DNA from 3 places in the Rathayibacter tanaceti genome. Region 3 is predicted to be linked to each of the others. Evidence: predicted binding sites of a transcription regulator. Region 3 holds the regulator's gene; each other region holds the start of a gene.

Region 1 (10,346 bases), 1.2 Mb from region 3:
CCGCGTCTACTACCCGGCGCCGTTCATGACGAACGACAACCTGGAGTACTACCAGGACGCGTACGAGATCGGCTACGAGAAGATCATCGACACCTACGCCGCGGCGACGCAGCACGTCGACCAGGGACTCTCGCTGACGCTGTTCTTCAAGGACACCGCGACCACGCGCGACATCAACCGCGCGCAGATCTACGCCTGGCGCAAGGGCATCAAGACGATCTACTACATCCGCATCCGCCAGATGGCACTCGAGGGCACCGAGCTCGACCAGTGCGTCTCGTGCATGCTGTAGAGCCCGCAACGTCACCCACCCGCTCGACCCATCCGCAGCAGCGAGAAGGAATCATGACTCCCCCCGAGAAGCTCAAGCTCGTCGACTCCGTCCAGGCCATCAACTGGAACCGGATCCAGGACGACAAGGACGTCGAGGTGTGGAACCGCCTCACGAGCAACTTCTGGCTGCCCGAGAAGGTCCCGCTCTCCAACGACATCCAGTCGTGGAACACGCTGACCCACGAGGAGCAGCAGCTCACCATGCGCGTGTTCACGGGGCTCACCCTGCTCGACACCGTGCAGGGCACGGTCGGCGCGGTCTCGCTCATCCCGGACGCCATCACTCCGCACGAGGAGGCCGTCTACACGAACATCGCGTTCATGGAGTCGGTGCACGCCAAGTCGTACTCCTCGGTGTTCTCGACGCTCTCGAACACGCAGGACATCGACGAGGCCTTCCGCTGGTCCGTCGAGAACCCGAACCTGCAGAAGAAGGCGTCCATCGTGATGGACTACTACCGCGGCGACGACCCCCTGAAGCGGAAGGTCGCCTCCACGCTGCTGGAGTCGTTCCTCTTCTACTCGGGCTTCTACCTGCCGATGTACTGGTCCTCCCGGGCCAAGCTCACCAACACCGCGGATCTGGTGCGCCTCATCATCCGCGACGAGGCCGTGCACGGCTACTACATCGGCTACAAGTTCCAGAAGGGGCTCGAGCGCGTCGACCAGGCCAAGCGCGACGAGATCAAGGACTACACGTTCTCGCTGCTCTACGAGCTCTACGACAACGAGGCCCAGTACACGCAGGACCTTTACGACCAGCTCGGCCTGACCGAGGACGTCAAGAAGTTCCTGCACTACAACGCCAACAAGGCGCTGATGAACCTCGGCTACGAGCCGATGTTCCCCAAGCAGGTCACCGACGTGAACCCCGCGATCCTGTCGGCCCTCTCGCCCAACGCCGACGAGAACCACGACTTCTTCTCGGGCTCCGGCTCCTCCTACGTGATCGGCAAGGCCGTGAACACCGAGGACGAGGACTGGGACTTCTAGGATCTCAACCGCTTCGAAAGGCCCCTCCACCCCGGGTGCGAGGGGCCTTTCGCAACTGTAGGGCGATCACTCGCGCATGAGTGCCGACCTGATCGTCGCGAGCAGCCGCGGGGCGTGCCCGGTAACGGTGGCCCAGAGGCGGTCGCTGTCGAGGGCGCCGTAGTTGTGTGCGGCGATGTTCCTGGTCGCGCGGAGGCCTGCCACGTCGGACGAGGGAAGCGTCGCCACGACCTCGTGCGGCAGGTCGCGATGCACGAGGTCGGCGAGGTTGATCAGCGCGAGGGCGGCGACGTCGCGGCTGTCCGACTCCGCGGTGAGGAACGCCTCCCGGCCGTCGCGGACGGCTCGCGCCAAGCGGGAAGCGAGGCGATCGACCTCGGCGATGAGGCGTCGCGTCTTCTCGCCGTCGTCGTCGCTGCGTCTCGGACGGGCGGAGAAGCCGTTCACAGCGGTACCGCCTCCCGACGGATCGCACGGATGATCTCGTCATCGGAGTCGTCGACGACGACGTCAACCGGGAAGCCGAGTAGTTCCTCGGCCCGCCCGCGGAACGCCGCGAGGCCGAAGTAGTCGACCGCGACGTCGGCTGTCACGAGCAGATCGACGTCGCTGCGCTCGTGATCGGTACCACGGACCGTCGAACCGAACACTCGGACATCGTGCAGCCCGTACTCGCGGGCGAGTTCGCGCACGTGATCGGCGAGGAGCTCCAGAGCCACAGACGGCCGTAGGCGCGCCGCCCGCAGGATGCGGTCGAGCAGGTCGGGACCCGCTCGACGCGCGCCGGTCTCGATCGCGGCGAGGTTGGACTGTTGAAGGCCCGCTGCCCGGGCCAGGGCTCCCTGCGACAGTCCGATGTCCTCGCGAGCGCGACGAACCACTGCTGCGGGGTTGAGGGAGTCGGTCTGCACGCGCCGATGATATCAAGGTGATATCACTGGAGGTCAGTCGAGCGGCAGCCGCATGACGACGCGCGGGAACCCGGCCAGCACGGACGTCGTGTCGGCCGCCCACGAGAAACCGGCCCGCTCGAACAGCCCGCGGGTGCCGACGTAGGCCATCGTCTGCTCGACCTTCGCGCCTCCGTTGTCGACCGGGTAGCCCTCGATCGCCGGGGCGCCGTGGGCGCGCGCGACGTCGACGGCGCCGGCGAGCAGGGCGTGCGAGATACCGCGCCTACGGAAGCCGGGCCGGACGCGGATGCACCAGACGCTCCAGACGTCCAGGTCATCGACGTGCGGGATCCGCCGGTTCTTCGCGTAGCTCGTGTCGGCCCGGGGGTGCACGGCCGCCCAGCCGGCCACGTCGTCACCGTCGTAGGCGAGCACGCCGGGAGGCGGGTCCTCGGTGACGAGTTCACGCATCCGCTCGCCGCGGGCCGGCCCCCGGAGTGCGTTGTTCTCGGTCGACGAGAGCAGGCGGTAGCTGAGGCACCAGCACGAGTTGGCGTCGGGGCGCTTCGGGCCGTTCATCGTCGCCAGGTCGTCGAAGTCGGTGGCGGGCCGCACCTCGATCGTCATGCGGGCAGCCTTCCACCGACCTGTCTGCGCGGCAAGGTCCTCACAACCAAGGCTGAGAGGGAGTGAAGCCTCGGAATTCGCCGGATCTCATCTCTCAGCCTTCGTTATGAGGACTGTGTGGCGGTGACCGCCGTCGCTGGTCGACGACACCGCCCGAGTGACCACTCCGCCGCATGAATCGCACCCGCACCCGCTGGTGGACGGGGCACAGGCGCCCCGCCTACCGTGGACGAGGTATCCAACGAAGGAGCACTCCTGTGAAGCACGTCACTCTCGGCACCTCCGGTGTCCACGCCCCGAACGTCGTCCTCGGCCTCATGCGCATCCCCGAGATGAGCGACGAGGCGATCCGCAGCCTCGTCGGCGCCGCGCGCGACTCCGGCATCGACTTCTTCGACCACGCCGATGTCTACGGTGGCGAACTGCACCGCTGCGAGGAGCGCTTCGCCGAGGCGATGGCGCTCACCTCGTCCGAGCGCGAGCAGGTCGTCCTGCAGACCAAGGCGGGCATCGTCCCCGACGGCCCCTACTTCGACTTCTCGTACGAGCACCTGATCGCGTCGGTCGAGGGCTCGCTGACGGCACTGCGCACCGACTACATCGACGTGCTCCTCCTGCACCGGCCCGACGCCCTCGTCGAGCCGGACGAGGTCGCCCGCGCCTTCGACGAGCTGCACGCGGCCGGCAAGGTGAAGCACTTCGGAGTCTCGAACCAGACGCCGTACCAGATCGAGCTGTTGAAGAAGTCGCTGAACCAGCCGATCGTGGCCAACCAGCTGCAGCTCTCGATTACGCACGCGCCGCTGATCGCGCAGGGAGTCGCGTCCAACATGGTCGGCGAGGACCAGTCGGTGATGCGCGACGCCGGCATCCTCGACTACTGCCGCCTGAACGACATCACCGTGCAGGCGTGGTCGCCGTTCCAGGCCGGCTTCTTCACCGGCGTCTTCCTCGGCAACCCGGCCTACCCCGGGTTGAACGCTGTGATCGACCGGCTCGCAGTGCAGTACGACGTCCCCGCGATCGCCGTGGCCACCGCCTGGATCACCCGCCACCCGGCGGGTATGCAGGTCGTGCTCGGCACCACGAACGAGCAGCGCGTGCGCGACGCGGCCCTCGGCTCCGACCTGCCGCTGACCCGGCCGGAGTGGTATGAGCTGTTCCGCGCGGCCGGCTACCTCGTCCCCTAGAAGCTCCCACCCCGGAGGAATGCGCGTCGGCGCAGAGAGGCACGGACCCCGGGTCCGTGCCTCTTCCCTTTCTCGCGAGATGCCACTTCGGTACACCCGCGGCGGCGTGTCGCGTACCCAAGTGGCATCTCGCGGGGGAGGGGCGGGAATAGGAGACGCACCCCGGCGTTGAACTTGAGCGTAACCGACTCAACTTCCTCAGGAGGACTGGTGCCCGACAATTTCAACGAGGCCGGAGCGAGCTCGTTCGACGACTTCCTCGCCCGCTACCTCGACGGTGAGCGCGCCCGCGCGGCGCGGTCGATCGACCTCAGCCGTTTCCTCACCGCCCGTACCCAGAGCATCCTGCAGTCCGCAGGGCGTTTCGCCCTCGAGCGCGGTCAGACCGAACTCGACGCCCTGCATGTGTTGCGGGTCCTCGTCGACGACGAGGCCGTCTCGCAGGCCGTGCACCGCATCGGCGTCGACCCGGGCGCCATCGCGACCGCCACGGAGGCGCGCCTCCCGCAGGCCGCCGAGACGCACGCCTCGCCGAATGCGGCGACCATCACCCCCAGCGCTCAGCGCGCGCTGTTCCACGCCTACCAGGTCGCCCGTTCCAGCGGCTCGACCTACATCGACCCCGAGCACCTCTTCTTCGCGCTCGTGCTCGGCCAGGACGCCCCCGCCGGGCAGGTCCTCGCCCGCGCCGGTGTCACCGCCGAAGCCCTCACCCAGGGCATCCGCGAGGCCGAGGCCCCGCAGCAGCAGGAGGCGGGACAGCCCGCCTCCGAGACCCCGATGCTCGACAGGTTCGGCACCGATCTCACCGCGCTCGCGCGCGAGGGCCGGCTCGACCCGGTGATCGGGCGCGCCGACGAGATCGAGCAGACCGTCGAGATCCTCAGCCGTCGCACCAAGAACAACCCCGTGCTGGTCGGCGAGGCCGGAGTCGGCAAGACCGCGATCGTCGAAGGCCTGGCCCGCGCGATCGTGGCGGAGGAGGTCCCCGAGCAGCTGCGCGGCAAGCGCGTGGTCTCGCTCGACCTGCCCGGCATGCTGGCCGGCACCCGCTACCGCGGCGACTTCGAGGAGCGCCTGACCGGCACCATGGACGAGATCGCGGCGCACGCCGGCGAGCTGATCGTCTTCATCGACGAGGTCCACACCGTCGTCGGTGCGGGCGGAGGCGGCGAGGGCGGCATGGATGCGGGCAACATCCTCAAGCCCCGGCTGGCCCGCGGCGAGCTGCACCTCGTCGGCGCGACCACGCTCAAGGAGTACCGGACCATCGAGAAGGACCCGGCCCTCGAACGCCGCTTCCAGCCGGTGCGCGTCGGCGAGCCCGGCATCGAGGACGCGGTCGCGATCCTGCACGGCCTCCGCCCCGCCTACGAGGAGCACCACCGCGTGCACTTCACGGACGCGGCCCTGCGTGCCTCCGTCGAGCTCTCGGCCCGGTACCTCACCGACCGCGTGCTGCCGGACAAGGCGATCGACCTGATCGACCAGGCGGGCGCGCGCCTGCGGCTGAAGCTGGGTGCGGGCGTCGACGCCGGAGCGCTGCTCGAACGCCTCGCGACGCTGGAGGCCGACAAGAACGCGGCTGTCTCGGCCGAGCACTACGAGGAGGCCTCGCGCATCCGCGACGAGATCTCCCTCGTGCAGACCGAGCTCGAGGCGGCGACCGGCAGCAGTGCCCCCGCGGAGGCGGTCGTCGGCGAGACCGAGATCGCGGCCGTCGTCGCCAGGGCCACCGGCATCCCGGTGTCGCGGCTGACGGAGGGGGAGCGAGAGCGCCTCGCGCACCTCGAGTCGGAACTGCACCAGCGGGTCATCGGCCAGGAGGATGCCGTCACCGCCGTCGCTCGCGCCGTCCGCCGCAGCCGCACCGGCCTCGGCGACGCCTCCCGGCCCGTCGGCTCATTCCTGTTCCTCGGCCCCACCGGTGTGGGCAAGACCGAACTCGCGCGCACTCTCGCAGGCTCGCTCTTCGCCGACGAGCAGGCGATGATCCGCTTCGACATGAGCGAGTTCGGCGAGCGGCACACCGTCTCGCGTCTGGTCGGCGCCCCTCCCGGGTACGTCGGCTACGACGAGGCCGGGCAGCTGACCGAGCGCGTGCGCCGGAACCCCTACTCGGTGATCCTCTTCGACGAGATCGAGAAGGCGCACCCGGACGTGTTCACTCTGCTGCTCCAGGTGCTCGACGACGGCCGCCTCACCGACGGCCAGGGCCGCACGGTCGACTTCCGCAACACGGTCGTCATCATGACCTCGAATCTGGGCTCGGAGTTCCTGGCCTCGCGGTCGGGTGCGCTCGGCTTCGTCGCCCAGAGCGACGCGTCGGCCGAGGGCTTCGCCTCGGAGAAGGACCTGCGCGATCGCGTGATGGGCCGGCTCCGTGAGGCGATGCGTCCGGAGTTCCTCAACCGGATCGACGAGATCGTGCTGTTCCGTCGCCTCGGTCGCGAGCAGCTGCGCGAGATCGTCGGCATCGTCCTCGACGCCACGCGTACCCGCCTCGCCCCCCGCGAGGTCACCCTCGACGTCACGGAGGCGGCCGTCGACTGGCTCGCCGAGAACGGCTACGAGCCGCAGTACGGTGCCCGGCCGCTCCGCCGGCTCGTGCAGCGCTCGATCGACGACCGGATCGCCGACCTCGTCGTCAGCGGCGAGGTCGCCGACGGAGGAGCCGTGCGGGTCGACGCCGTCGGCGGCGAACTGCTGGTGACGTCGGCCGCCCCGCTCCCGCTCGCGGCGTAGCCCCCTCCGGCTCCCGGCTCCCCTCCCTGCGCGATCCCGCCGACGACGCTCCTCCCCGGAGTGCGTCGAAGCGGCCTCTCGCTGAGGGGAGCCGGGGGTTTCGGCGTGCGGGCGGGTTGCCACCGCGACCCGGGCGGGATAGACACGAGGCACGAGAACCGGAGGCCCGATGTCGAACCCGCGCTACTACGACCCGGTGGGCAAGGCGGTGCGGGCGCTGCTCGTGCTGAGTCTCGTCTGCTTCGGGTTGGCCGTCGGGATGTTCGCTCTGGACATCGTGATGCCCGGCACCATGACCGACGAGCGCCGACCCTACGCCGAGGCGAGCGGGGCGCTCGCCTCGTTCGGGGTCCTCGCACTCATCGTCTACTTCGCGACGGTCGCGATCGTCGGGGCCATCCGCGGCAGGGGCCAGTAGTCGAGAGCCACGAGGCCGGCTCCGGCACGCGGGGCAGGCGCACCAGACCGGACCGCCCAGGAACGCGTCCGGCTCGAACGAGCCGGACGCGTTCTCGCGATCCGAGGATCAGGGGCACTTCTTGGCGGCGATCGACACCCTGAGCGTGGCATCGGGAGCGACGGAGGAGCCGCCAGCCGGCTCCTGGGCCGTCACCTGTCCGGCGTCGGGAGCCCGCGGGTCCTCCGCGCACGAGAGCGCGATCTTCGTGAAGCCCGCCGAACCGAGGGCGTTCTTCGCGGCGTCGAGACCCTGACCGGTCACCGTCGGGACGGTCTTCTGGTTGCCGGAGCTGGTGAACACGGTGATCGTTGTACCGGGCGCAGCGGAGCCGGACGGCTCGACGCGGGTGACGGTGCCGGCCGGAGAGTCTCCCGCCTCGGCGCCGCCCTGTGCGAAGCCGAACCCCGCCGCGTCCAGCTTCCCCTTGGCGTCCGCGATGCTGAGACCCCTCAGGTCCGGAATGGTCGTCTTGGGCACGACCTGCAGCGAATCGTCGGCCTGGGGGAATGCCTCCCCGCCGTACTTCGCGTTCGCCACCTGCATGTAGGGCTTCCAGATGCGGTGCCGAGCGGTCGCGACGTCGCCGGACGGGAACGAGACCTGCCGCTGGTTGACGTGTCCCTTCACGTTGACGATGCCGACCACGGTCGCGACCTTGGTGCTGGCGCCGCTCATCCACGTAGCGATCGCGTCATCGGTCGTGCCGGTCTTGCCGATCAGCGGGGTGCCGTCGCCGGTGGCGCTCTTCGAGGTGGTGCCGCCGTCGAACGTCGACTGGAGGGCGACCGCTGCCGTCGCGGCGACGTTGCGGTCGATGGCCTGCCGGCAGTCCGCTCCGGGGACGGGCAGTGATGCGTCGCTGGAGTCCACGATCTTGTCGATCGCGATCGGATCGCAGACGGTGCCGCCCGCGGCGATGCCGGCGAAGGCCGTCGCCATGCTGAGCGGAGCGATCTCCTCGGTCCCGAGGACCGCCGAGCCGTTCTCGCCGAGCTCCGCGCCGTTCGCGCGGTGCACGCCGAACGACTCCGCCGTGCCCTTGATCTCGCAGAGGTCGAGCTTCTTCGCCATCGCAACGAATCCGGTGTTCTCGGACTGCTTGGTGCTGTACGCCGCGGTCCAGCTCCCACCGTTCCCGCCCTCGTCGTTCTTCGGCGACCAGCCGGCCTGCGACCAGGTTCCGCCCGCGGTGCAGCTGTCCTTGAAGGTGCCCCAGTCGGAGCGGACCCTCGCGTCCACGGTCTCGTTGAGGCTGTGCCCCTCCTTGAGCCACTCCATCAGGGTGAAGATCTTGTACGTCGATCCGGGTTGGAAGCCGGACGAGCCGCCGTAGTCCAGGTCGGTGTTGTAGTTGATGCCCGTCGCCGTCGGGTCGGACTTCTGCACGTCCGGGTCCTGCGAGTACGTCTTGTTCTGGGCCATCGACAGCACGCGTCCGGAGCCGGGCTGGACGCTGACGACGACGCCTCCGACGTCGAAGTTCGCCATGGTGCGCGGCACCTGCGCGTCGAGGTTCTTCTGCGCCGCGTTCTGCAGGCCGACGTCGAGAGTCGTGTACACGTCGAGGCCGCCCCGGCGGAAGCTGCTCCAGCGGGTGTCCTCGTCGGCGCCGAAGATCTCGTTGTTCTTGAGCACGTTGGTGACGTAGTCGCAGAAGAAGCCGGCGTTGCCCGCGGTCGAGCAGCCGGTGCTGGGCTGGGTGATCCGCGGCTCGATCGGAGTCGCGACAGAGGCGTCGTGGTCCTCCTGCGAGATCTTCCCCTCCTCGAGCATCTTGCCGATGATGTAGTCGCGGCGCTCCTTGTTGCGGGCGTAGCCGTTCGCGGCACCGTTGTCGGGGTCGTCCGGCTGGTCGATGCGCAGAGCGGACGGGTTGTTGACGATCGCCACGAGGCTCGCCGCCTGGGCGATGGTGAGGTTCGCCGCGCTGGTGCCGTAGTAGTAGTTCGCGGCGGTCTCGATGCCGTAGGTGGTGCCTCCGAAGAACGCGATGTTCAGGTAGCCCTGGAGGATCTGGTCTTTCGTGTACTCCTTCTCGATGCCGATCGCGAACTTCATCTCGCGGAGCTTGCGCTCGGGGGAGGTGCGGGTGGCCGCTTCGATGGCGGCGGCCCGCTCGTTCTCGTCCGAGATGTTGCGCACGGCCTTCTCGACCAGCACGTTCTTGACGTACTGCTGCGTGATCGAGGAGCCGCCCTGCACGTCGTTGCCGAGCACGTAGGTCTGCGCGACGGCGCGGAGCGTGCCGGGGAGGTCGACTCCGCCGTGGTCGTAGAAGCGCGGGTCCTCACCCGAGACGGCAGCGTCCTTGGCCGATTGCGCGATCTGGTCGAGCGGCACCTCGACGCGGTTCTCGACGTAGAAGGAGGCGAGCAGCTGCGGTGATCCGTCGGAGCCGGTCGCGAAGATGTTGCTCTTCTCGGACAGCTTGTCCACCTCGAGGTACTCGGGGAGCCCATCGAATACGCCGATGGACTGGTTCGCGGCGACGCCCGCGAGGGCCACTGCGGGGGTCACGGTGGCGGTCACGAGGAGCCCGGCCACGACGCTCATGCCCAGGAAGCCCACGATCGCCTTGACCACGCCACCGGTGGTCCTTCTGTCGGACGCCAAACCTTCTCCTTCGGGATTCCCCCGGGACGCTGCGACGGCCGGAGCCGCCGCCCTGCGCGCATTCTGCGCCAGGTCAACGTCGACAGACTAACCCGAGTCCCCCTGAAGGCGAAGGCCCGGCCAGGGTCCTGAAAGGCACCTGATGGCCCTCCGATCATCGCGGTTCTCCTCAGGTGTCGGCAGGGATAGCCCTCCTGCGGACCCGGGCTCGAGCGAGGCGACCGCCGACGACCGGCGTCCGGAACGTCCCGACGTGGGCCCGTCCGGAGCCTCCGCTGCCTCCGCTCGACCGTCGTATCGGCTCCGCCGACAGGCCGGCTCTCGTCCGCGCTCGGTGTCCTCACCGTCACCGGCATCCCGCCCGCCAACCTGGTGGTGGCCGCGATCGTGATGGCCTCCGTCTCCCCGGCGGCACGGAGGAAGGGCGGGCTCACGAGCGTCCGGCGGCGGACCTTCTCGTCGCTGAACCGCGGAGGGGAGGTGCGGTCTGCG
Region 2 (10,346 bases), 290 kb from region 3:
CTCGAAGCCGATCCAGCGGAAGAACTGCTCGGGCCCGTCTTCGCCCGACTCCCAGACCACGGTGAGGGTGTCGAAGCCGCGAGCGCGCGCCTCGTCTGCGGTCGCGCGCACGGCGAAGGTGCCGACTCCGCGGCCCTGCTTCGCGGCGTCGATGTTGATGCGCCAGATGCAGCTGCGGAACTCCTCGGCCGCCTCCGGGTCGAAGTGCGCGTGGATGAAGCCGACGAGCTCGTCGCCGTCCAGCACGGCGCGCTGCCACGAGGCACCCGGATCGATCACCGCTGCGGCCGCAGAGTACGACACCGGCGCGATGAATTGCTCCTGTCCGGGTTTGAGGCTCAGCCCGTTGACGGCGGAGATGTTCGAGGCGGACAGCTCTTCCAGACGGAGGTCACTCATGGCGTCAATCTACCGGCACGATGCTCGGGCGGGAATCATCCTGGCGGCCGACACCGGGCGGCACAGAGCCGCCCCGGGGACGGCCCGGTGAAGTCTCTCGACATCGAGACAGTTGAGTGCTCGGGTAGGCTGGGTCGAGGCCATCCGGAGCGGTGCAGAGCCGCCCGTCCCGCACAGGTGCGGGGTCATCGACACCATGGGAGAGCAATGTCCAAGATCAAGGTTGAGGGAACGGTCGTCGAGCTCGACGGCGACGAGATGACGCGGATCATCTGGCAGAAGATCAAGGACACCCTCATCCACCCGTACCTCGACGTGAACCTCGAGTACTACGACCTCGGCATCGAGTACCGCGACGAGACGGACGACCAGGTCACGATCGACGCGGCGCACGCCATCCAGAAGCACGGCGTCGGTGTCAAGTGCGCGACGATCACGCCCGACGAGGCCCGCGTCGAGGAGTTCGGCCTGAAGAAGATGTGGAAGTCGCCGAACGGCACGATCCGCAACATCCTCGGCGGCGTCATCTTCCGCGAGCCGATCATCATCTCGAACATCCCCCGACTCGTGCCGGGCTGGAACAAGCCGATCATCATCGGTCGTCACGCGTTCGGCGACCAGTACCGCGCGACCGACTTCGTCTTCAAGGGGAAGGGCACGCTCACTGTCGAGTTCACCCCCGAGGACGGCTCCGAGCCGATGAGGTTCGAGGTCTACAAGGCACCCGACGACGGCATCGCGCAGGTCCAGTACAACCAGGATGCGTCGATTCGCGACTTCGCGCGCTCATCGCTCAACTACGGCCTCTCGCGCAACTATCCGGTCTACCTCTCGACCAAGAACACGATCCTCAAGGCCTACGACGGCCGCTTCAAGGACATCTTCGAGGAGATCTTCGAGACCGAGTTCAAGGAGCGCTTCGACGCCGCGGGCCTCACCTACGAGCACCGCCTCATCGACGACATGGTCGCCTCCGCGATGAAGTGGGAGGGCGGGTACGTCTGGGCCTGCAAGAACTACGACGGCGACGTCCAGTCCGACACCGTCGCGCAGGGCTTCGGCTCGCTCGGCCTGATGACCTCGGTCCTCTCCACACCCGACGGCAGCGTCGTCGAGGCGGAGGCGGCGCACGGCACCGTGACGCGCCACTACCGCCAGCACCAGGCGGGCAAGCCCACCTCGACCAACCCGATCGCTTCGATCTACGCCTGGACGCGCGGCCTCGCGCACCGCGGCAAGCTCGACGGCAACCAGGAGCTCATCGACTTCTCGCTGACGCTCGAGGACGTGGTCATCACGACGGTCGAGTCCGGCAAGATGACGAAGGACCTCGCTCTGCTCGTCGGCCCCGACCAGAGCTGGCAGACGACCGAGGAGTTCCTCGCGACCCTCGACGAGAACCTGCAGGCCCGCATGTCCGCCTGATCTCCGGCTCTCGGACACCCGTTCGGCTCGCAGTGATCCTCGGATCCTGCGAGCCGAACGTGTTTCTGCGGGCCGGGAGCGCCGAGGTCAGAGCGCCCGGGCGAGCGCGGTCATCGCCACTGTCGCGTCGGGCCCCGACGGGATCAGCACGACGCTCGATGCTCCGGCCGCATGCAACTCGGCAATGCGTGTTCGGGCGTCGTCCGGCGTGCCGACGACCGCCAGTTGGTCGACCCACTCATCGGGCATGCCGCGCGAGAAGGCGGTGCGGTCCGCGCTCGCCGCGCGCAGCCGGGCAAACTCCTCCGCGAACGGCAGCGGTTCGATGTGGGGCGCCCAGTCGGGCTCACCGATCCACTCCAGCCCGTGGCGCACCGCGTCCCGCGCGGTGGTGGCCTCGTCGTCGACCGCCGCCACCGAATAGGCGACGAGGCGTCCCGCCGTCGCCATGTGCTCGCGGGCGCGGGCGAGGTACTCCGGAGTCACCGGTTCGGCCAGCACAGCCCCGTCGGCGATGCGGCCGGCGAGAGCCAACGACTTCGGCCCCCGGACTCCCGCCAGAAGCGGCGGCACGACCACGGGCGGCGACTCGAGCACGAGGTCGTCGACCTGCACGTAGCGTCCGGTGCGGCTGGTCCGCTCTCCCGAGAGCAGCGATCGGATCGTGTTGAACTGCTCCTCGAGCAGCGTGAGCGGACTCTGCGGCCAGACACCGAGGCCGCGCATCCAGTGCGGCATGCCGTGCCCGATCCCGGCGTGCAGGCGCCCGGGGAAGAGCTCGGCGAGAGTGCCGAGCTCCATCGCCGTGAAGGCCGCCGTGCGGACGGCGGCGGGCAGGATGCCGATGCCGACGACGATCCGCTCGGTCGCTGCGAGGACGGCTCCGGCCTGGGCGATGCCGCCGCGGAAGCCGAGGTCCTCGACGACCCAGAGCTCGTCGAAGCCGAGCGCTTCGGCGCGGCGCGCGTAGGCGAGGACCTCCGAGGCGGGGAGGTCGCGGGGAAGAAGGACGCCGACGGCAGTGGCGGAGGGAGCGCGCATCCGGTCAGCGTAGGGGATCCCCGGACGCGCAGCAGGGGCCCGCCCGCGCGGACGCGGACGGGCCCCTGCTGCGGCGGTCAGTCGGCAGCTGTCTCGCTGATCTGGACCTGCTCGGGACGGGCACTCGAGACGACCTCGATGCGTCGGGAGCGGGCCTTCTCGCTGACGGGGATGGTCACCGAGAGCACTCCGTTGTCGTAGGACGCGAAGATCCGCTCGGTGTCGACGCCCTGGCCGAGGCTGAGCTGGCGGACGAACGTGGCCGACTGGCGCTCCCGGGTGATCCAGGTGACGTCGTCGCCGCTGGCGACGGTCCGCTGCGCCCTGATGGTGAGCAGCTGACCGTCCACATCCACATCGACGGAGCCCGGGTCGATGCCGGGGAGGTCGGCGGTGAGGACGTAGTGGTCGCCGTCCCGGTAGAGGTCGATCGGCATACGGCGGGGCCCCTGGCCTGCACCGAGCAGGGCAGAGGCGACGCGGTCGAGTTCGCGGATGGGGTCGTAGGTGATGGCCATTGAGATCACTCCATTCGGTCGTGCAACGAAGAGTTCCAAGGGTTGAGCCGACTCGACTCAACTGCGACCAGATTAGCACTCGGCTGGCGAGAGTGCCAAAAATTTTCGTCCCCGATCCGGTCACTTCGTTACGTGCTCGTAACAAAGCTGGGCAAACGGGTTCGTAGGGTCGATTCTGTGTGAGAACCGATCCGGTTCCCAGCGAACGTGAGTAAGGACATCGATTGCCGATCCACCTGTCCCACCGTCCACCCGTCCGTCGCGCTGAAAGGCGCATCCTCGCAGGACTCGCCGTACTCGGCGTCGCCGCTACGGCGGCCTTCGCCACCACCGGCGCCAGTGCCGCTCCACTCGTCGGCAGCGCCTCGCTCGTCGGCGGACTCTCCACCGGGCAGAGCTTCGACGACGGCGATTACGTCGTCACCCTCGTCGAGCCCTCGGCCGCGACGTATCAGGGCACCGACGCCCGCTTCGCGCGCACTGCTCCCCTCGAGGGCTCGCAGCTCCAGGCCGCCTCCGCGCCGGTCGAGGACTACGCGGCGCATCTCGAGCAGCGTCAGCAGGACGTCGCCGCCGCGGTCGACGCGGCCATCGACTACCACTACACGGTGGCGCTCAACGGCTTCTCAGCCACCCTCTCCGGCGACCAGGCTGGCGAGCTGGCGGAGCGCAAGGACGTCGCGCAGGTCCGCAAGGTCGAGAACCTGACGGTCGACCGCGCGGCGCAGACCGCTCCGCTCGCCTCTGCGGCAGGCATCCCCGTCCCTGACACCGGCCAGCAGCGCTCCACCGACTTCCTCGGTCTCGAGGGCGAGAACGGAGCCTGGCAGAAGCTGGGTGGCATCGACGACGCGGGCAAGGGCATCGTGGTCGGCGTGATCGACTCCGGCATCGCGCCCGAGAACCCGTCGTTCGCGGGCCCCGCACTGGCGACGTCTCCGGGAGCGGAGCCCTACACCGACGGCACGACGGTCACCTACGCGAAGTCCGACGGCACCTCGTTCGTCGGCTCCTGCTCGCCGGGACTCCCTGCCTCCGTGCAGTGGGACGGCGACGAGTGCAACCAGAAGCTCATCGGAGCGCGCTGGTTCCTCGGCGACGGCGAGAAGGTCGGCTCGTCCGACAACGCCGAGTACCGTTCCCCGCGCGACGCCGACGGACACGGCTCGCACACCGCGAGCACCGCGGCCGGCAACGCCGGTGTCGAGGCGAGCGTCGACGGCTACGACTACGGACAGATCTCGGGTGTCGCCCCGGCTGCGAAGGTCGCGGCGTACAAGGTCTGCTGGAACGGCACCGAGGCGGGCACCGACGACGACGACTTCTGCTCCGGCTCCGGGATCCTCGCCGCCATCGACGCGGCGGTCAAGGACGGCGTCGACGTGATCAACTTCTCGATCGGCGGCGGCTCGGCCACCTCGACACTCACTCCCATCGACGAGGCCTTCCTCAACGCGGCCTCCGCGGGTGTCTTCGTCGCGGCCTCGGCCGGCAACTCCGGAGCGGGCGCTTCCACTCTCGACCACGCCTCGCCGTGGTACACGACGGTCGCCGCCTCCTCCGTCCCCACCTACACGGCGACCGCCACCCTCGGTGACGGCCAGGCGTTCGTGGGCGGTTCGATCTCGGTCCACGACGACGTCACGGGCCCGCTGGTGAACAGTGCCGACGTGGTCCGCTCGGGCGCCGAGAATCCTGCGATCTGCGAGACCGGCACCCTCGATCCCGCGAAGGTGAAGGGCAAGGTCGTCACCTGCACGGCGGGCGTCACCGCGCGCGTATCGAAGTCGGCCGAGGTCGAGCGGGCAGGCGGCATCGGCATGCTCCTGCTCAACGCGACCCCGAACGCATTGCACGTCGACGACCACTCGGTCCCGAGCATCCAGATCGATTCGCAGGCCTACGACGCGATCACCGCGTACGCGAAGACCTCCGGCGCGCGGGTGACGCTCTCCGAGGGCAACCCGACCGGCGCCGTCATCCCCGTGCCCCAGGTCGCCGGCTTCTCGTCGCGCGGTCCCGCGGAGGCGGACGGTGCCGACGTGCTCAAGCCTGACCTCACGGCACCCGGTGTCGCCATCCTGGCCGACAGCTTCAACGCCGAGGGCGACGACCCCGCCTTCGCGTTCGAGTCGGGCACCTCGATGTCGTCACCGCACGTCGCCGGCCTCGCCGCGCTGATCCTCGGTGCCACGCCGAAGGCCTCTCCGTCGGCGGTCAAGTCGGCCATGATGACCTCCGCCTACGACAGCGTCGACCAGTCGGGAGCGGCCTCCGAGGACGTCTTCGCCCAGGGCGCCGGACACGTCGACCCGACCGCGTTCCTCGACCCCGGGCTGCTCTACGAGAGCGGCACGAGCGACTGGATCGCTTTCCTGAAGGGCGCGGGCTACGTCTTCACCTCGAACCCCGTCATCGACCCCATCGCGGCCATCGACCCGTCGGACCTGAACCAGGCCTCCATCGCCATCGGCGCCCTGGCCGGCACGCAGACGGTGACCCGAACGGTCACCTCGACCGGGCCGGGCACCTACACGGCATCGGTCGACGGGATCGACGGCATCGACACCGTCGTCTCCCCGTCCAGCCTCAGCTTCACCGAGGCGGGGCAAACCGCGGAGTACACGGTCTCGTTCACGACCGGTGACGCCGAGCTGAACGAGTTCGCCACGGGATACCTCACGTGGTCGAGCGCGGAGCACGATGTCCGCAGCCCGATCGCGGTGCGTCCGGTCCTGCTGGACGCCCCCTACGAGGTCTCGGGCTCGGGCACGACAGGCACCGCGTCGGTGACGATCACTCCGGGCGTCGACGGCGCCCTGCCGCTCGCCGCGAGCGGGCTGACCGAGGGTGTCCTCGCCGAGGACGCCACGGCGGCCGACGGCCACTCGGGCACCCTGCCCAAGGGCACCTCCTTCACCACCACGGTGGAGGTGCCCGAGGGCGCAGAGTTCGCCCGCTTCGACCTCGACGCGATCGACGACACGGCCGACCTCGACCTGACCGTCACCAGCGAGAGCACGAAGAAGGTGTACACCTCGGCGACCGGCTCGGCCGACGAGCGCGTCGACATTGCCGCGCCCGCGGCGGGCAGCTACACGGTGGAGGCCGTCATCTACTCTGTCGGCCCCGGCACGTCGGCGACGACCTTCGACCTGCGCAGCTTCGTCGTCACTCCGGAGGAGCGTCTCGGTTCGCTGAGCACCGACCCGCAGATCGTCGACGCTGTTCAGGGTGAGCCGACGGCCTACACCGTCTCGTGGTCGAACCTGGCCGGGCCTGCCCAGTACCTGGGGCGCGTCACCTACGGTGAGTCGGGTCCGGCGACGCTCGTGAGCATCGACGTCGCCGACGCGGTCACGCCAACCCCGGCACCGACCGCGACTCCGGAGCCCACGGCGGCCCCGGAGCCGACCGGGAATCCGGAGCCGACGGCGACGCCCACGGCGGGCCCCCCGGCCGGGCCGGGGTCACCGACCGGTCCTGGAGCGCCCGTCGCCGGCGCCGGCGGTCTCCCCTCGACGGGCTTCGACGGCGGTCTCCTCGGAGCCGTCGCCCTCGCCCTCCTCGGTGCGGGCGCCGTGATCACGGGCCTGCGACGCCGCGCTCTGGCGAGCCGTGAGGCAGGTGCTGCGGAGTAGTCTTCCGCGAGCACCGCGAACGGCCGTCCCGCTCGCTCCTGTCGGAGCAGCGGGGCGGCCGTTCGACGTCGCCCCTCGCCAGGGCGACGTGCCGATCGGGCGGCCGATCCGCGTGTCGTGCGCCGCCCGGGCGAGCGGAGGAGGGCCGAGCCCCCGCCGGCAGCGTGTCGTCGGCGATGCTCTGGCACGGGCGACCGGGACCTCCGGAGGGGCGCGGCCGCTCAGCGGGTCAGAGTGAGCGGCGCCCCGCGACGACTCCCGAGATCACGGCGAGCACACCGAAGACCAGCGCCACGATCGGCTGGCCGAGGTCGAGCCAGGCCAGAGCTGCCGCCCCCATCAGCAGCAGCTCGATCAGCGACCGACCGTAGACGTCGATCGCGAGCACTGCGCGCGGAGAGAGGAACAGAGCCCAGACGAGCGCCGCCAGCACCGGAGCGCCCAGGCCGACGACGATGTTCCAGGGAAGACTCCACGAGGCGAAGCCCCAGACGGTGAAGGTGACCAGGGCGACGAGTTCCAGGAGGAAGCGGAGGACCGCGTTCGGTCCGATCGCAATCGGGGTGGTCGCGTCGTCCGCTCCTGCTCGATTCACGCCGACCATGCTAGCCGTCGCCTGGTCACCGGAAGATGATCGTGCGGGCACCGTCGAGCAGCACCCGATCCTCGGCGAACCACTTGACCGCCTGGGTGAGCGTGCGGCTCTCCTCGTCCTGGCCGATCGCGACCAACTGCGCGACCGAGTGCGAGTGGTCCACCCGCACGACGTTCTGCTCGATGATGGGGCCCTCGTCGAGGTCGCTCGTGACGAAGTGCGCGGTCGCTCCGATCAGCTTCACCCCGCGGGCGTGCGCCTGCTTATAGGGGTTCGCGCCCTTGAAGCCCGGCAGGAACGAGTGGTGGATGTTGATCGCGCGCCCCGCGAGGCGTGCGCACAGCTCGGGTGAGAGGATCTGCATGTAGCGGGCGAGGACCACCAGCTCGATGTCGTGCTCCTCCACCACCTCGATCACGCGCTCCTCGAAGGCGCGCTTCGACTCCGGAGAGACCACAGAGCGCGACTCGAACGGCACGCCGTAGAACTCGGCGAGATCGCGCAGTGTGCCGTGGTTCGAGAGGATCAGCGGGACATCCACCGCGAGCTGGCCTGCGCGCTGGCGGAAGAGCAGGTCGTTGACGCAGTGCGCCGCAGTGGAGGCGAGCACGAGGGTGCGCAGCGGGCGGCCCACGACGTCCAGGCGCCAGGTCATCCCGTAGTGCTCGGTGATCGGCAGCAGTGCCGCAGCGAACTCCTCCCGCGTGATCGGCGACTCGACCTGCAGTCGCATGAAGAATCGGCCGGTGTCGGCGCTCGAGAACTGCTGGCTCTCGGTGATGTTGCCGCGCGCCTGGACGACCGCGCCGGAGACGGCGTGCACGATCCCGGGGAGGTCGGGGCAGGCGAAGGTCAGCGTCCAGTGGTTGCCGGCCGCGCGCTCGCCCGACCAGGCGGCGTCGGCGCCCGCGCGGGCGGGGCGGGCGGTGGAGGGCACGGTCGCGTCGGGCTGCATCCGCTCAGGATATCGGTGGCGGAGGGGGTGTCCGGGCCGGTCAGCCGACGGTGATCGTGGACTCGGCGACCGGGCCCACGCGGCCGTCCGGCGAGGTGTAGCGCACACCGAGCGAGTGGGCGCCGGGGCCGAGGGGGACGGACGCGCTGGTGATGGGGGCCCCGCTGTCATCCGTCAGTACGGTCCCGCCGTCGACAAGGATCTCGATCCCCGCGGCGCCGCCGTCCGTCAGCACGAGCACCGAGACGTCCCCGGCTGGCGCCGACGAGGGAGCGAGCAGGCTCGGTGCGCGCAGCTCGGCCTCGACGGGGGTGCTGGCCGTGCCGGCGCGTGCCACCACCGAGGTCGTGCCGACCGGCAGAGGGAGGGCTCGAGCGCTCCAGGTGCCGTCCGCCTCGGCGGTCGCGGTGGCGTAGCGGCGTCCGGTCTCGGCGTCCTCGAGGAGAACCGTGGAGCCCGGGGTCGCGGTGCCGCTGGCGTCCGGAAGCAGGCGGCCGTCGGTGTCGAGAATGAGCGTCGTCGGCTCGTTCTGCGGCGGGGCAGGCGGTGTGGTCGGGGGGACCGGAACCGGTGGAGTCGTCGGCGGCGCGGGAGTAGGGGTGGGTGCGGTCGGCCCGGGGGTCGGTGTCGGAGTCGGGGCGGCGGTGGGTGCGGGCGCCTGGGGGGTCGGCGTCGGTCCGGTCGGTCGGGGAGTCGTCGGCGTCGGCGTCGCAGCCGGTCCGGAGGGTGTGGGTGTGGGCTTCGGGGTCGTGGGCTTCGGCGTGGTGGGCTTCGGTGTCGTCTGAGCCGGGGGCGCGGTCGGAGCAGGCGTCGGAGTCGCCGCGGGAGGCTGCGTCGTGGGGCGCGGACCTGTCGGCACCGCGGGAGGGCGCGAGCTCGGCCGCGGCGACGGGACCGGGGTGGTGTCCGGCGCGATCGGCACGGCGCCCGGCGCGGAATCCGCACCGGTACCGGAGGACCCACCGTCGGGTCCCGAGGGAGCGGGAGGCAGGGGAGGGAGGGCGCTTGTCGGAGGCAGGGCGCTCGCGGCGAAGGGCGCGGACACCGAGGTGCCGCCTCCCGACCGCTGCTGCTCGGAGGACCCCGCCGTGGAGGGGCCCGCGGCGGACGACGGCGCGTTGCTCCGGCCGCCCGCCTCCGCAGCTGCCGTCTCCTTCGACGCGGCCCCGGCTGGATCCGTGGTCTGCGGTGCGCTCACCGACGTCGCGTCGGTCGACGGTGCATCGGCTCCGGGCTCAGGCTCGGGATCGAGTTCCTCGGCGTCCGGACCGACCGTGCCCGCCTCCTCCGTCACCGCGACCGAGACCTGCGGCGTGGTCGGCAGCAGTGCCGCGACTCCGACCACCGCGACGAGGACGAGCCCCGCCGCGACGGCCGCCGTCGCCACCGCCCCGGCACCGACTCCGGCGCCAGCGCTCGCTCCGGCGCCTGCGCCCGGGTTCGCGCGAGCTCCGTGCGATCCTCCCCGGCCCGGAGGAGCGCTCGCGGTAGCGGCCGATGCCGGCTCCGCGCTCCCGCCGGCCCACGCGGCCGCGCCGCCCAGGCCCGCGGCCAGCGGCAGCAGAACGGTGGCGAGCCTCCGCCCGGCGCTCTCGGCCTCGGCGAGGGCGTCCTCGCACGAGGTGCAGTCCATCAGGTGGGCGTTCAGACGCAGGCGGTCACGGGCAGGAAGGCGCCCGCGGGTGTGTGCTCCCGCTCGTTCGAGCACCCACTCGCACTCGCCGCTCGCCGCGGAATCGACCACGTGCTCACGGATCCACGCGACGCGCAGG
Region 3 (10,346 bases):
CGGCCACAACGACGGCGTCATGCTCGCCCTGATCCTGGCCTCTCTCTACTACGCCCAGACCGATCGCCGCATCACCGCGGTGGTACTGATGGCGGGAGCCATCGCGATCAAGCCGGTCGCGATCATCGCGCTTCCTGTGCTGGCTCTGCTGTGGCTGCGCCACGACGCGACGCTGCGGGAGCGGATCCGTGCCTGGGCGTGGTCCGGCCTCGGCGCGCTCGGCCTGGTCGCGGCGATCGGCCTCCTCGCCGGCGTCGGCATGGGCTGGATCGGCGCGATGGTCGTCCCCGGCTCGATCCTGCACTGGTACGCACCGATGTCGTTCGTCTCGGTGGTCACCTCGACCGCCGTTGAGATGACCGGGCACGATCCCGCCGCGGCGATCGCCGCCGTGAAGATCCTGGCCCTCGCCGTCGCCGGCGCGATCGCCGCGGGTCTGATGCTGTCGAAGCGGGCGATCGATCCTCTCGCGCGCCTGTCCGGCGCACTCCTGGCGTTCGTGACGGCGTCGACGGCCATCCACCCCTGGTACGCGCTCTGGATCCTCCCGATCGCAGCGCTCTCGCGTCCCTGGCGGAGCGCCCACGTGCACCTCGCCGTGTACGCCTCGATCTTCCTGATGTGCGTGACCCTGGCCGAACCGGTCGACGGGGGCGGAGGGACGCTCGACCAGATCCCCGCTCGTGTGGCGACGATCGCGGCAATCGCGGTCATCGGGATGTACGTCCTGCTGGGCTACACCGATGAGGAACGCGTCGACACCGGCTCGCTCGTGCATGCGGTGCCGTTCGGGTCCGAAACGCTGAGCCGCATCAGCGGTGGCCGCCTCGGCGGGCCGCAGTTCGCGCGCCCCTCACGCATCACCGAGTAGCGCGCCGCCCCGGCGGATCGCTCAGGAGGCGGAGGGCTCCTCGTCCCGGCCCGGCTGTGTGCGCGTGCGACGATCGATCGCAGCATGCGCGGTGGCGGCAGCGGCGTCCGGCGAGCCGACCGGTCCATCCGGGCCGCCGAGGACGCGGGAGAGAGACGAAAGCCATCCTGAGTCGTCACGGCGGCCCGTGAGCGCAACGTTGAAGAGCGGAAGCTCGCTTCGGGTCGCGTGGATCGCGTAGGACTCGCGGCTGTAGCCGTTGTCGGGCACGACGGGCGCGCGGCGATCCGGCTCGGAGGAGGGCTCTGCGGCGTGCTCGGGGCCGTCTTCGGCGTCGAGCACGCCTCCGTCGGCCTGTGCGGCCTCGACGGGTGCGGAGTCGTCACGCTCGACCGTCTCAAGCGGGGAGGTGTCAGGCTCGGGGGCGTCCAACGCAGGGGCCTCCAGCTCGGGGGCGTCCGACTCAGGGGCGTCCAGCTCAGGGGCGTCCAGCTCGGGGGCGTCCACCGCAGGGACGTCCAGCTCAGCGTCGTCCAACGGGGGCGCATCTCGTCCCTCGTCCACGACGGAATCGTCGGCGGTCTGGTCGTTCAACTCCTCGACGCCCTCGGGCTCCGGAGTCTCGTTACTCACGGCGATCTCGGCGTCGGGAGTCTCCGGCGACTCGTCGTTCCCGTCGACCCACGCCTGTCCGGCCTCGGTGACGCTGCTGTCGATGCGCTCGTCGGCGCGGTGATCCTGATCCACGGGGCGGCCCTCCTGTCTCCGCACCGAGCGGACGGAGCGGACGCCGTGGCTGTCGCGCCTCGTCGCTCAGCCAGGCTACCCCGTGATCAGGGGAGCTCGGATCCGGTGGCGCCCGATCGCGGCACAGGGCGCCAGACGACGAGCTCGGTGCGGCGCTGCGTGCGTGTGCCGTGGCGCAGGGTGACGACGTCGCCCTCGAGTCCTGCGGCGAACACCCTCCGCCCCGGCCGGTTGAGCAGCTCGTCGGCCAGCGCCGTCTCGAGCTCCCGCACGCGCTGTGTGAGCGATTGCACCTGGTTCTCGAGCTGGAGTATCCGGGCGATGCCCTCGAGCGAGACTCCCTCGGAGGACAGCCGTGCCACCTCGCGCAATTGCACGACATCGCGCATGGAATAGCGGCGTGACTTGCCCGCTGTGCGGGTGGGACTGACCAGCCCGAGGCGGTCGTACTGCCGCAGCGTCTGCGGATGCATCCCGGCGAGGTCGGCGGCGACGGCGATCGCGAAGACGGGCGTGTTCTCGTCCATGTCCCCTCCTCTCCGATTGGCCGCGCCGATCCGTTCCCGCCTAGTAGCGGGCCTTCTCCAGGATGTCCTCGCGCGGGTCTTCGTCGGGTTCGGCTGCCGCATAGGCCTCGAGCGCCTCACGGGCGCCCGACGAGAGGTGGCTCGGGACGGCCACGTGGAGCACGGCCAGCAGATCGCCGGTTCCCTTGGATGTCGAGACGCCGCGGCCCTTCACCCGCAGGACGCGGCCGCTGGGGGTGCCGGGAGCGACCCGCAGCTTGACCGGTTCGCCGCCGAGCGTCGGCACCTCGATCGTGGCACCGAAGACGGCCTCGACGAAGGTGACGGGGACGGTGACGCGGAGGTTCTGGCCGTCGCGCTCGAAGACCGGATGCTTGCGCACCGAGACCGTGAGCACCAGGTCGCCCGGCTCGCCGCCGTCTGGGCTCGGGCGTCCCTTGCCGCGGACGCGGATCTTCTGATCGTCGGACACTCCCGCCGGGATGCGTACGGAGAGCGTGCGCCCGTCTCCGGTCTGCAGCTGGACGGTGTCGCCCCGCGTTGCGGTGCGGAAGTCGATGGTGGTGCTGGCCGTGACGTCGGCGCCCTTCTGCGGGCCGCCGAAGCCTCGGTAGCCGCCACTCGGCTGGCCGAAGCGGGCGTTGCCACCACCCCCGAACATGCCGCCGAGGATGTCCTCGAAGCCGGGCGGAGGCCCCTGCTGGGTGCTGTAGGTCGTGCGTCCGCCCTGCCCGAACATGCCGCCGAAGACGTCGTCGAAACCGCCGGCCTGGCCTCCCGCCGTGAACCGGGCGCCGCCGCCCATCGCGCGGATCTGGTCGTACTCTTTGCGCTGGTCCGGGTCGGAGAGGACGGTGTACGCCTCGCTGATCTCCTTGAAGCGCGCTTCGGCCTTCGCATCCCCGGGGTTGGAGTCGGGGTGGAACTGACGGGCGAGCTTGCGGTAGGTCTTCTTGAGGTCCGCCGCGGAGACGTCCTTGGACACGCCGAGGACCTTGTAGAAGTCCTTGTCGAACCAATCCTGGCTGGCCATGTGCCTCTTCCTGTGTCGTATGCGGCGAGGGGCCCCGCCCGGAGCCGGCAGTGCGCTGCCGAGCGGGCGGGGCCCTCCGCGAGTGGTGCTGGTACCGAGGTCAGTCGGCGGGGACCGCCACGACCACCTTGGCGGCCCGCAGCAGCGAGCCTCCGAGGTAGTAGCCCGACTCGACGACGTCCGCGACCGTGGAGGTCTCGGTGCCGGGAGTCGGCTGCTGGAAGATCGCCTCGTGGAGGGTGGGGTCGAACAGGTCGCCGACCGCGCCGGTCTTCACAAGGCCGAGCTTCTCCACTCCGGCGCGCAACTTCTGCGCGATGGCCGTGAAGGGTCCGCCCTCGGCGAGGTCGCCGTGCTTCTCGGCACGGTCGAGGTCGTCGAGCACGGGGAGGATGACCTTGACCGCCTCACCGATCGCCCGCTCCTTGTCGACCTGACGGTTCGACTCGGTGCGCTTGCGGTAGTTCGCATACTCTGCGGTCACCCGCTGGAGGTCGGCGAGGTGCTCGGCCGCGAGGGTCTCGGCGCTGGACTGCCCCGAGAGGAAGGAGAGGTCGGCGTCCGAGAGCGTCGTCTCGACGTCCGGACCCTCGGCCTCGATGAGGCCCTCCGGGTCCTGTGCGTCCTTCGCCGCCTCGGCTCCCGCCTCGTCGCCGGTGGCCGGCTGCTCCTCGGGGAGATCCTGGGGCTCGTTCTCGGCTGCCATGACTACTTGGTGTCCTTCGGCTCGTCCTCGTCGACGACCTCGGCGTCGACGATGTCCTCGTCGTCCTTCTTCTCGCCATCGGCCGGAGCGTCCGAGGGGGCGCTCTGGGCGGCCTGCTCCTGCGAGTAGATGGCCTGGCCGATCTTGGTCTGGGAGGCGTTGAGAGCGTCGAACGCGGTCTTGACGGCCGCCTCGTCGTCTCCGGCCAGCGCGGTCTTCAGCGCGTCGACATCGCCCTGGACCTCGGACGTGACATCCTCGGGCAGTTTGTCCTCGTTGTCCTTGATCAGCTTGTCGATCGAGTAGGCGAGGGTCTCGGCGTTGTTGCGGATCTCGGCCGCCTCACGGCGGGCCTTGTCCTCGGCGGCGTGCTCCTCGGCCTCGCGGACCATGCGGTCGATGTCGTCCTTGGGCAGGGACGAGCCGCCGGTGATCGTCATCGACTGCTCCTTGCCGGTGCCCTTGTCCTTCGCCGAGACGTGCACGATGCCGTTGGCGTCGATGTCGAAGGTGACCTCGACCTGCGGGATGCCGCGGGGGGCCGGAGCGATGCCGGTCAGCTCGAAGGTGCCCAGGTTCTTGTTGTCGCGAGTGAACTCGCGCTCGCCCTGGAAGACCTGGATCGCGACGGACGGCTGGTTGTCGTCGGCCGTGGTGAAGGTCTCGGAGCGCTTGGTCGGGATGGCCGTGTTGCGCTCGATGAGCTTGGTCATGATCCCACCCTTGGTCTCGATGCCCAGCGAGAGGGGGGTCACGTCGATCAGGAGGACGTCCTTGCGTTCGCCCTTGAGGACACCGGCCTGCAGCGCAGCGCCGACCGCGACGACCTCATCCGGGTTGACGCCCTTGTTCGGCTCCTTGCCGCCGGTGAGCTTCTTCACGAGTTCGGCCACGGCCGGCATACGGGTCGAGCCGCCGACGAGGACGACGTGGGCGATGTCCTCGACCTTGACGCCCGCCTCCGCGATCACGTCGGTGAACGGCTTGCGGGTGCGCTCGATCAGGTCGCTGGTGAGCTCCTCGAACTTGGCGCGCGTCAGCGTCTCGTCGAGGTTCGCCGGGCCGTTCTCGGTGAGCGAGAGGTAGGGCAGCTGGATGCTGGTCGACGTGCTGGAGGAGAGCTCCTTCTTCGCCTGCTCCGCGGCTTCCTTGAGGCGCTGACGCGCGATCTTGTCCTTCGAGACGTCGACGCCCGTGGACTCCTTGAAACGCTTGACCAGGTGGTCGACGACGCGCTGGTCCCAGTCGTCGCCGCCGAGGCGGTTGTCGCCGGAGGTCGCGCGGACCTGGATGGTCGAGAAGTCGTCGTCCTTACCCACCTCGAGGAGGGAGACGTCGAAGGTTCCGCCGCCGAGGTCGAAGACGAGGATGAGCTCGTCCTCCTTGCCCTTGTCGAGGCCGTAGGCGAGGGCGGCTGCGGTCGGCTCGTTGATGATGCGCAGGACGTTGAGGCCGGCGATCTCTCCGGCGTCCTTCGTGGCCTGGCGCTCGGCGTCGTTGAAGTAGGCGGGGACGGTGATGACCGCGTCGGTCACCTTGTCGCCCAGGTACTGCTCGGCGTCGCGCTTGAGCTTGCCCAGAATGCGGGCCGAAATCTCCTGCGGGGTGTACTTCTTGTCCTCCACGCCGAAAGTCCAGTCGGTGCCCATGTGGCGCTTGACGGAGGCGATGGTGCGGTCGACGTTGGTGACGGCCTGGCGCTTCGCGGTCTCGCCGACGAGCACCTCGCCGTCCTTGGTGAACGCGACGACCGACGGAGTGGTGCGGAAGCCCTCGGCGTTGGCGATGACAGTGGGCTCGCCCCCCTCGAGGACGGCCACGACAGAGTTGGTGGTTCCCAGGTCGATGCCTACGGCACGGGACATATGCGTTGTTCTCCTTCGCGATCGGCCCTCGCGCGGGCGGCGGGCCGGTCAGTTGACGGGTGGTGCGGAATCCTCTGCAGGACTTGAGTTCCACAGGCTCAAGTTTAACGGCCACCCTCTCGACGTCAAGTCGAGAAGCTAAAAGGTGAGCCGAGTCGGCTCAACTCTCAGCCTCGCGCCGCGGCACTTCCGACCGTTCACCTCCTCCCCCTACGGTGAGCCCATGACGACGCGCACCGGACGCTGGCCCGTCCTGGCCTGGGGCCTGTGGGACTGGGGCGGCTCGGCCTTCAATGCGGTGGTGACGACGTTCGTCTTCACCGTCTACCTGACGAGCGACGGTCTTTTCGGCACACCGAGCGGAGTCTCGGCCGCCCTGGGCTGGTCCCTCGCGGCCGCAGGCATGGTCGTCGCGGTCATCGCCCCGATCTCGGGCCGACGGGCGGACGCGGGCGGGCGCAGACGCTTCTGGCTCGGGATCCACTCCGCCGTCGTGGTGCTGTGCATCCTGCTGATGTTCTTCGTCCGCCCCGATCCCGCCTTCCTCTGGCTGGGGCTGGGGCTGCTCGCCGTGGGCACCGTCTTCTTCGAGTTCGCGAGCGTCAACTACAACGCGATGCTCACCCAGGTCTCGACGCGCGCAAGCATCGGCCGCGTCTCGGGATTCGGCTGGGGAATGGGTTATGTGGGCGGCATCGTCCTGCTGCTCGTCGTGTACTTCGGCTTCATCTCTCCGGAGGTGGGCCTCTTCGGCGTCAGCGGCGAGGACGGGCTCGACGTGCGCGTCTCGATCCTGCTCGCAGGCCTCTGGTTCGCGATCTTCGCCCTCCCGGTGCTGTTCGCGGTGCCCGAGACGCCCGCACGGGTCGGACGGGCGGAGCGGATCGGCCTGCTCGCCTCCTACCGCGCACTCTTCGCTCAGATCGCGACGCTCTGGCGCGAGAGCCGCAGCACGGTCACCTTCCTGATCGCGAGCGCGGTGTTCCGCGACGGGCTGACGGGCGTCTTCACCTTCGGCGGAGTCCTGGCGCAGGGCACGTTCGGCTTCACCGCCGGCGAGGTCATCCTGTTCGCGATCGCCGCGAACGTGGTCGCCGGGGTCGCAACCATCTCGGTCGGCGCGCTCGACGACCGGATCGGCCCCAAAGCCGTCATCGTCACCTCCCTGGTCGGGCTGCTCGTCACCGGCACCGCGGTGTTCGCGCTGCACGACGGCGGCACGACGGTCTTCTGGATCTTCGGGCTGCTACTGTGCCTGTTCGTCGGCCCCGCGCAATCAGCCAGCCGCAGCTACCTCGCCCGGCTCATCCCGGAGGGGCGCGAGGGCGAGATCTTCGGCCTCTACGCCACGACGGGCCGCGCCGCCTCCTTCCTCGCCCCGGCGGCCTTCTCCGCCGCCGTGTCTATCGCCGCCGCCGTGTCGGGCAACGGCGAGGCGAACGTGCAGTACTGGGGCATTCTCGGGCTGGTGGTCGTGCTCGCCGTCGGCCTGGCGCTGCTGCTGCCGGTGCGGCGCCCGCCGTCGGGCGCACCGCTCGCGCAGGACCCGCAGAACGCGCCAGAGCCGCAGCAGACGCCTCCCGCTCGCCTAGAGTGACCGGGTCGCGCCGACGCGGCGTGAAGGAGGATCGGGAATGACGACACGTCCCGTGGACCAGCGGCTGCCCGGCCCCGAGCGGCACACGCAGGAGAACGTTCCCGCGGTGGAGCGCCCCTCCACGACACCCGCGTCGGAGTGGCCGACGGCCGGGACCGCCGTCCCCGCGGCGGCCGCAGACGCCACCGGCGACGAGAGCGCCGCACCCGCGCAGCCCACGTCGGTCCGGGTCCGCAAGAAGCGCCGCGAGTCGCGGAGCACCCGCGCCCGGCGCATCGTGCGACGGATCGGATTCGTCGCGCTCGCCATCGGTCTGCTCGCCGCGCTCGCGGTCGTGATCGTCCTCATCGTCGCTCCGCACGACCTGTTCTGAGGCTGCGCCTCGGAGCCTGCGCCTCGGCGCCTGCATGTCAGGGCCTGCGGGCTCGAAGCCTGCGTTTCAGGTCCTCCGGGCTCTTGGCCCGCCGTTCCGGCCGCGCCGCTCGGGCCGGCCGTTCCGAGGAACGACGAGCGAGCTGCGCGATCAGGTCGCGAGCCAGAACACGATCAGCAGAAGCGTGACCAGGAACCCGGTCAGGAAGTTGAGCGCAAGGAAGCGCTTCCAGCCCGCGTTCGCGCGTTCCGCCTCCGCGTCCGACAGCGATCGATACGGCCAGATGCTCATCGCGTAGGGCAGCGCGAGCAGCGCAGCGAGCGTCCCCGGCCACGGCAGGAGCAGCAGCAGGAGCCCGCTCGCCACGTACGCTGCGATCGCGAAGCGGGTGGTCGCCCTCGCTCCGATCACGGTCGCGATCGAGCCGATGCCGCCCGCACGGTCCGCGAGGATGTCCTGCACCGCCCCGAAGGCGTGGCTGGCGATGCCCCAGAGGAAGAAGGCGACGAGCAGCGCCACGAGCGGGCCGGTCACGGTCGTGCCAGCGAGCGCGATCCCATAGACGGCGGGGCTGACGAAATGGGTCGCCGAGGTCAGCGAGTCGACGAAGGGCCGCTCCTTGAACCTGAGCCCCGGCGCGCTATAGGCGATCACGGCGAACACGCTGATCGCGAGGACCAGCCACGACACCGGCGAGCCGAGCAGGACCAGAGCGGCGAGGAACGGCACGTTCGTGGCGACAGCGGCGATCAGCGTCGCTCTGTGCTCACTGCGGTCGAGGACGGCGCCCTCGACGCCTCCCTTGCGGGGGTTCCGGAGGTCGGACTCGTAGTCGAAGACGTCGTTGATGCCGTACATCGCGAGGTTGTACGGGATGAGGAAGTAGAGGGTGCCAAGCACGAAGGCGACGTCGACCTCGCGCGTGGTCAGCAGGTAGGCCGCCGCGAACGGGTAGGCGGTGTTCACCCAGCTCAGCGGGCGGCTCGAGACGAAGAGCGCGCGCAGCCGGTTCACGCCTCGCTCCGTCGTCGAGCGGGGAGGAGGGTCCACAGGGCGGGGAGGGCGAGAGCCGCGGCGATGGCGTAGGCGAAGTCCTCGATCGGAGCGACGCCGATGCGGATGCCCGAGATCAGCTCGTCGTCGTAGGCGACCAGCAGGCCCACGCCGATCATCACGTTGTCGAACACGGCCGTCATCAGCAGCAGCACGGCGAGCGTGCCGAGCAGAGCGGAGGCGCGCAGGGTGCGTCGGCGCAGGGCGACGAGGAGGAGCACGAGCACCACCGCGAGGAACACGGTGTTGAGCAGGAGATAGGTCATGCGCGCTCCCCCACCCTCCGCTGCGCGCCGCGCCGCGAGAGGAAGCCGTGCACGTCCATCGTCAGGTAGCAGAGGAGGGTGAGGAAGAGGACCTCCTCGATGGGCAGCTCGGGCGCGAGCTGAACGCCGGTCATGTAGGGGGTCTCGCCGCGGAAGAAGACGCCGAGGCCGATGCCCACGAGATCCCAGACCAGGAAGAACGCCACACCGGCCGGCAGCACGATCGCGGCCCGCCGCGCATCCGCCCAGAAGAACAGGCCGAAGCGCCGGTCGAGCACGACCATCCCGGTGATCGAGACAACGAGCGCGAGCAGGTAGAGGATCCCCACGCCTACTCCCCCGCCGCAGCGAGGACGGACGCAGACCCCTCCACGACGCTCGGCGCGACGGGGGCACTCGGCGCCTCGCGCACCGGCAGGGGCTCGGTCGAGACGTCGCCGCGCACGCGCTTGAGCATCACCTCGGCGCTGATGACGCACATCGGCAGTCCGATGCCCGGGATCGTCGAGCTGCCCGCGAAGAATAGACCGTCGACGTGCCGGCTCACGTTGCCGGCGCGGAAGAAGGCGCTCTGTGAGAGCACGTGCGAGGGGCCCAGCATCGAGCCGCGCCAGGCGCCGAGATCGTTCTCGAAATCGGCCGGGCCGATGGTGCGGCGTACGACGATGCGCTCGGCGAGGTCGACCGCGCCGGTCCAGGTCGCGATCTGCTCGATGACGGAATCGGCGATGGCCTCGACGCGCGCATCACCGGCGCCGTCCACTCCGCCGCGGCCGATCGAGGTGTCGGCCGGGATGGGGACGAGCACGAACAGGTTCTCGTGCCCCTCCGGAGCCACGCTCGGGTCAGTCGCACTCGGCCGGCAGACGTAGATCGAGGCGGGATCCGGGACGCTCGGCTGCTCGCCGAAGATCTTCCCGAAGTTCTCGCGCCAGTCCTCGGTGAACAGCAGCGTGTGGTGCTCGAGCTGCGGCAGCTCGCCGCGGACGCCGAGCAGCACCAGGACGGCACTCGGGCCCGGCTCCCGGTTCTCCCAGTACGCCGGCGGGTAGGTGCGCAGCTCCTCGGGCAGGAGCGACTGCTCGGTGGTGAAGAGGTCGGAGGCGTTGACGACGAGGTCGGCCGGGATCCGCTCACTGCCCTCGGGGCCGGCGAACTCGACTCCGACGACCTCGGCGCCGTGGCGGCCGCCGCGCGGCGATCGGGCGGTGAGGATGCGGGTCGCCGGCGAGGAGGTGCGGATGCGCACGCCCGCCTCCTCGGCGACGTCGGCGACGGCCTCGATCAGCGTCGTGAATCCGCCCATCG

The links. The regulator HspR, encoded in region 3, represses chaperone genes until heat shock. The targets are predictions, from matches to a motif close to AAGTTGAGTCNNNNNGACTCAACTT.
Positions count from the first base shown of each region.
Region 1: the regulator HspR is predicted to act here: its motif matches at 4,208-4,232, upstream of GSU10_RS03775 (ATP-dependent Clp protease ATP-binding subunit).
Region 2: the regulator HspR is predicted to act here: its motif matches at 3,423-3,447, upstream of GSU10_RS11600 (Hsp20/alpha crystallin family protein).

Region 1 covers NZ_CP047186.1:777,285-787,630, forward strand. Annotated here, with positions in the region: gene nrdE (class 1b ribonucleoside-diphosphate reductase subunit alpha) at 1-292, shown strand, start outside; gene nrdF (class 1b ribonucleoside-diphosphate reductase subunit beta) at 346-1,326, shown strand; gene GSU10_RS03755 (HepT-like ribonuclease domain-containing protein) at 1,393-1,773, opposite strand; gene GSU10_RS03760 (XRE family transcriptional regulator) at 1,770-2,237, opposite strand; gene GSU10_RS03765 (GNAT family N-acetyltransferase) at 2,271-2,846, opposite strand; gene GSU10_RS03770 (aldo/keto reductase) at 3,164-4,036, shown strand; gene GSU10_RS03775 (ATP-dependent Clp protease ATP-binding subunit) at 4,247-6,781, shown strand; gene GSU10_RS03780 (hypothetical protein) at 6,951-7,199, shown strand; gene GSU10_RS03785 (transglycosylase domain-containing protein) at 7,308-9,854, opposite strand.
Region 2 covers NZ_CP047186.1:2,466,365-2,476,710, reverse strand. Annotated here, with positions in the region: gene GSU10_RS11615 (GNAT family N-acetyltransferase) at 1-399, opposite strand, end outside; gene GSU10_RS11610 (NADP-dependent isocitrate dehydrogenase) at 607-1,824, shown strand; gene GSU10_RS11605 (LLM class flavin-dependent oxidoreductase) at 1,912-2,865, opposite strand; gene GSU10_RS11600 (Hsp20/alpha crystallin family protein) at 2,943-3,383, opposite strand; gene GSU10_RS11595 (S8 family serine peptidase) at 3,608-7,024, shown strand; gene GSU10_RS11590 (YrdB family protein) at 7,254-7,619, opposite strand; gene purU (formyltetrahydrofolate deformylase) at 7,645-8,574, opposite strand; gene GSU10_RS11580 (sigma-70 family RNA polymerase sigma factor) at 8,615-10,346, opposite strand, start outside.
Region 3 covers NZ_CP047186.1:2,752,025-2,762,370, forward strand. Annotated here, with positions in the region: gene mptB (polyprenol phosphomannose-dependent alpha 1,6 mannosyltransferase MptB) at 1-871, shown strand, start outside; gene GSU10_RS12985 (prolipoprotein diacylglyceryl transferase) at 893-1,618, opposite strand; gene GSU10_RS12990 (heat shock protein transcriptional repressor HspR) at 1,705-2,145, opposite strand; gene GSU10_RS12995 (DnaJ C-terminal domain-containing protein) at 2,186-3,178, opposite strand; gene GSU10_RS13000 (nucleotide exchange factor GrpE) at 3,279-3,884, opposite strand; gene dnaK (molecular chaperone DnaK) at 3,887-5,749, opposite strand; gene GSU10_RS13010 (MFS transporter) at 5,973-7,346, shown strand; gene GSU10_RS13015 (hypothetical protein) at 7,384-7,719, shown strand; gene GSU10_RS13020 (prenyltransferase) at 7,870-8,733, opposite strand; gene GSU10_RS13025 (lycopene cyclase domain-containing protein) at 8,730-9,038, opposite strand; gene GSU10_RS13030 (lycopene cyclase domain-containing protein) at 9,035-9,367, opposite strand; gene crtI (phytoene desaturase family protein) at 9,370-10,346, opposite strand, start outside.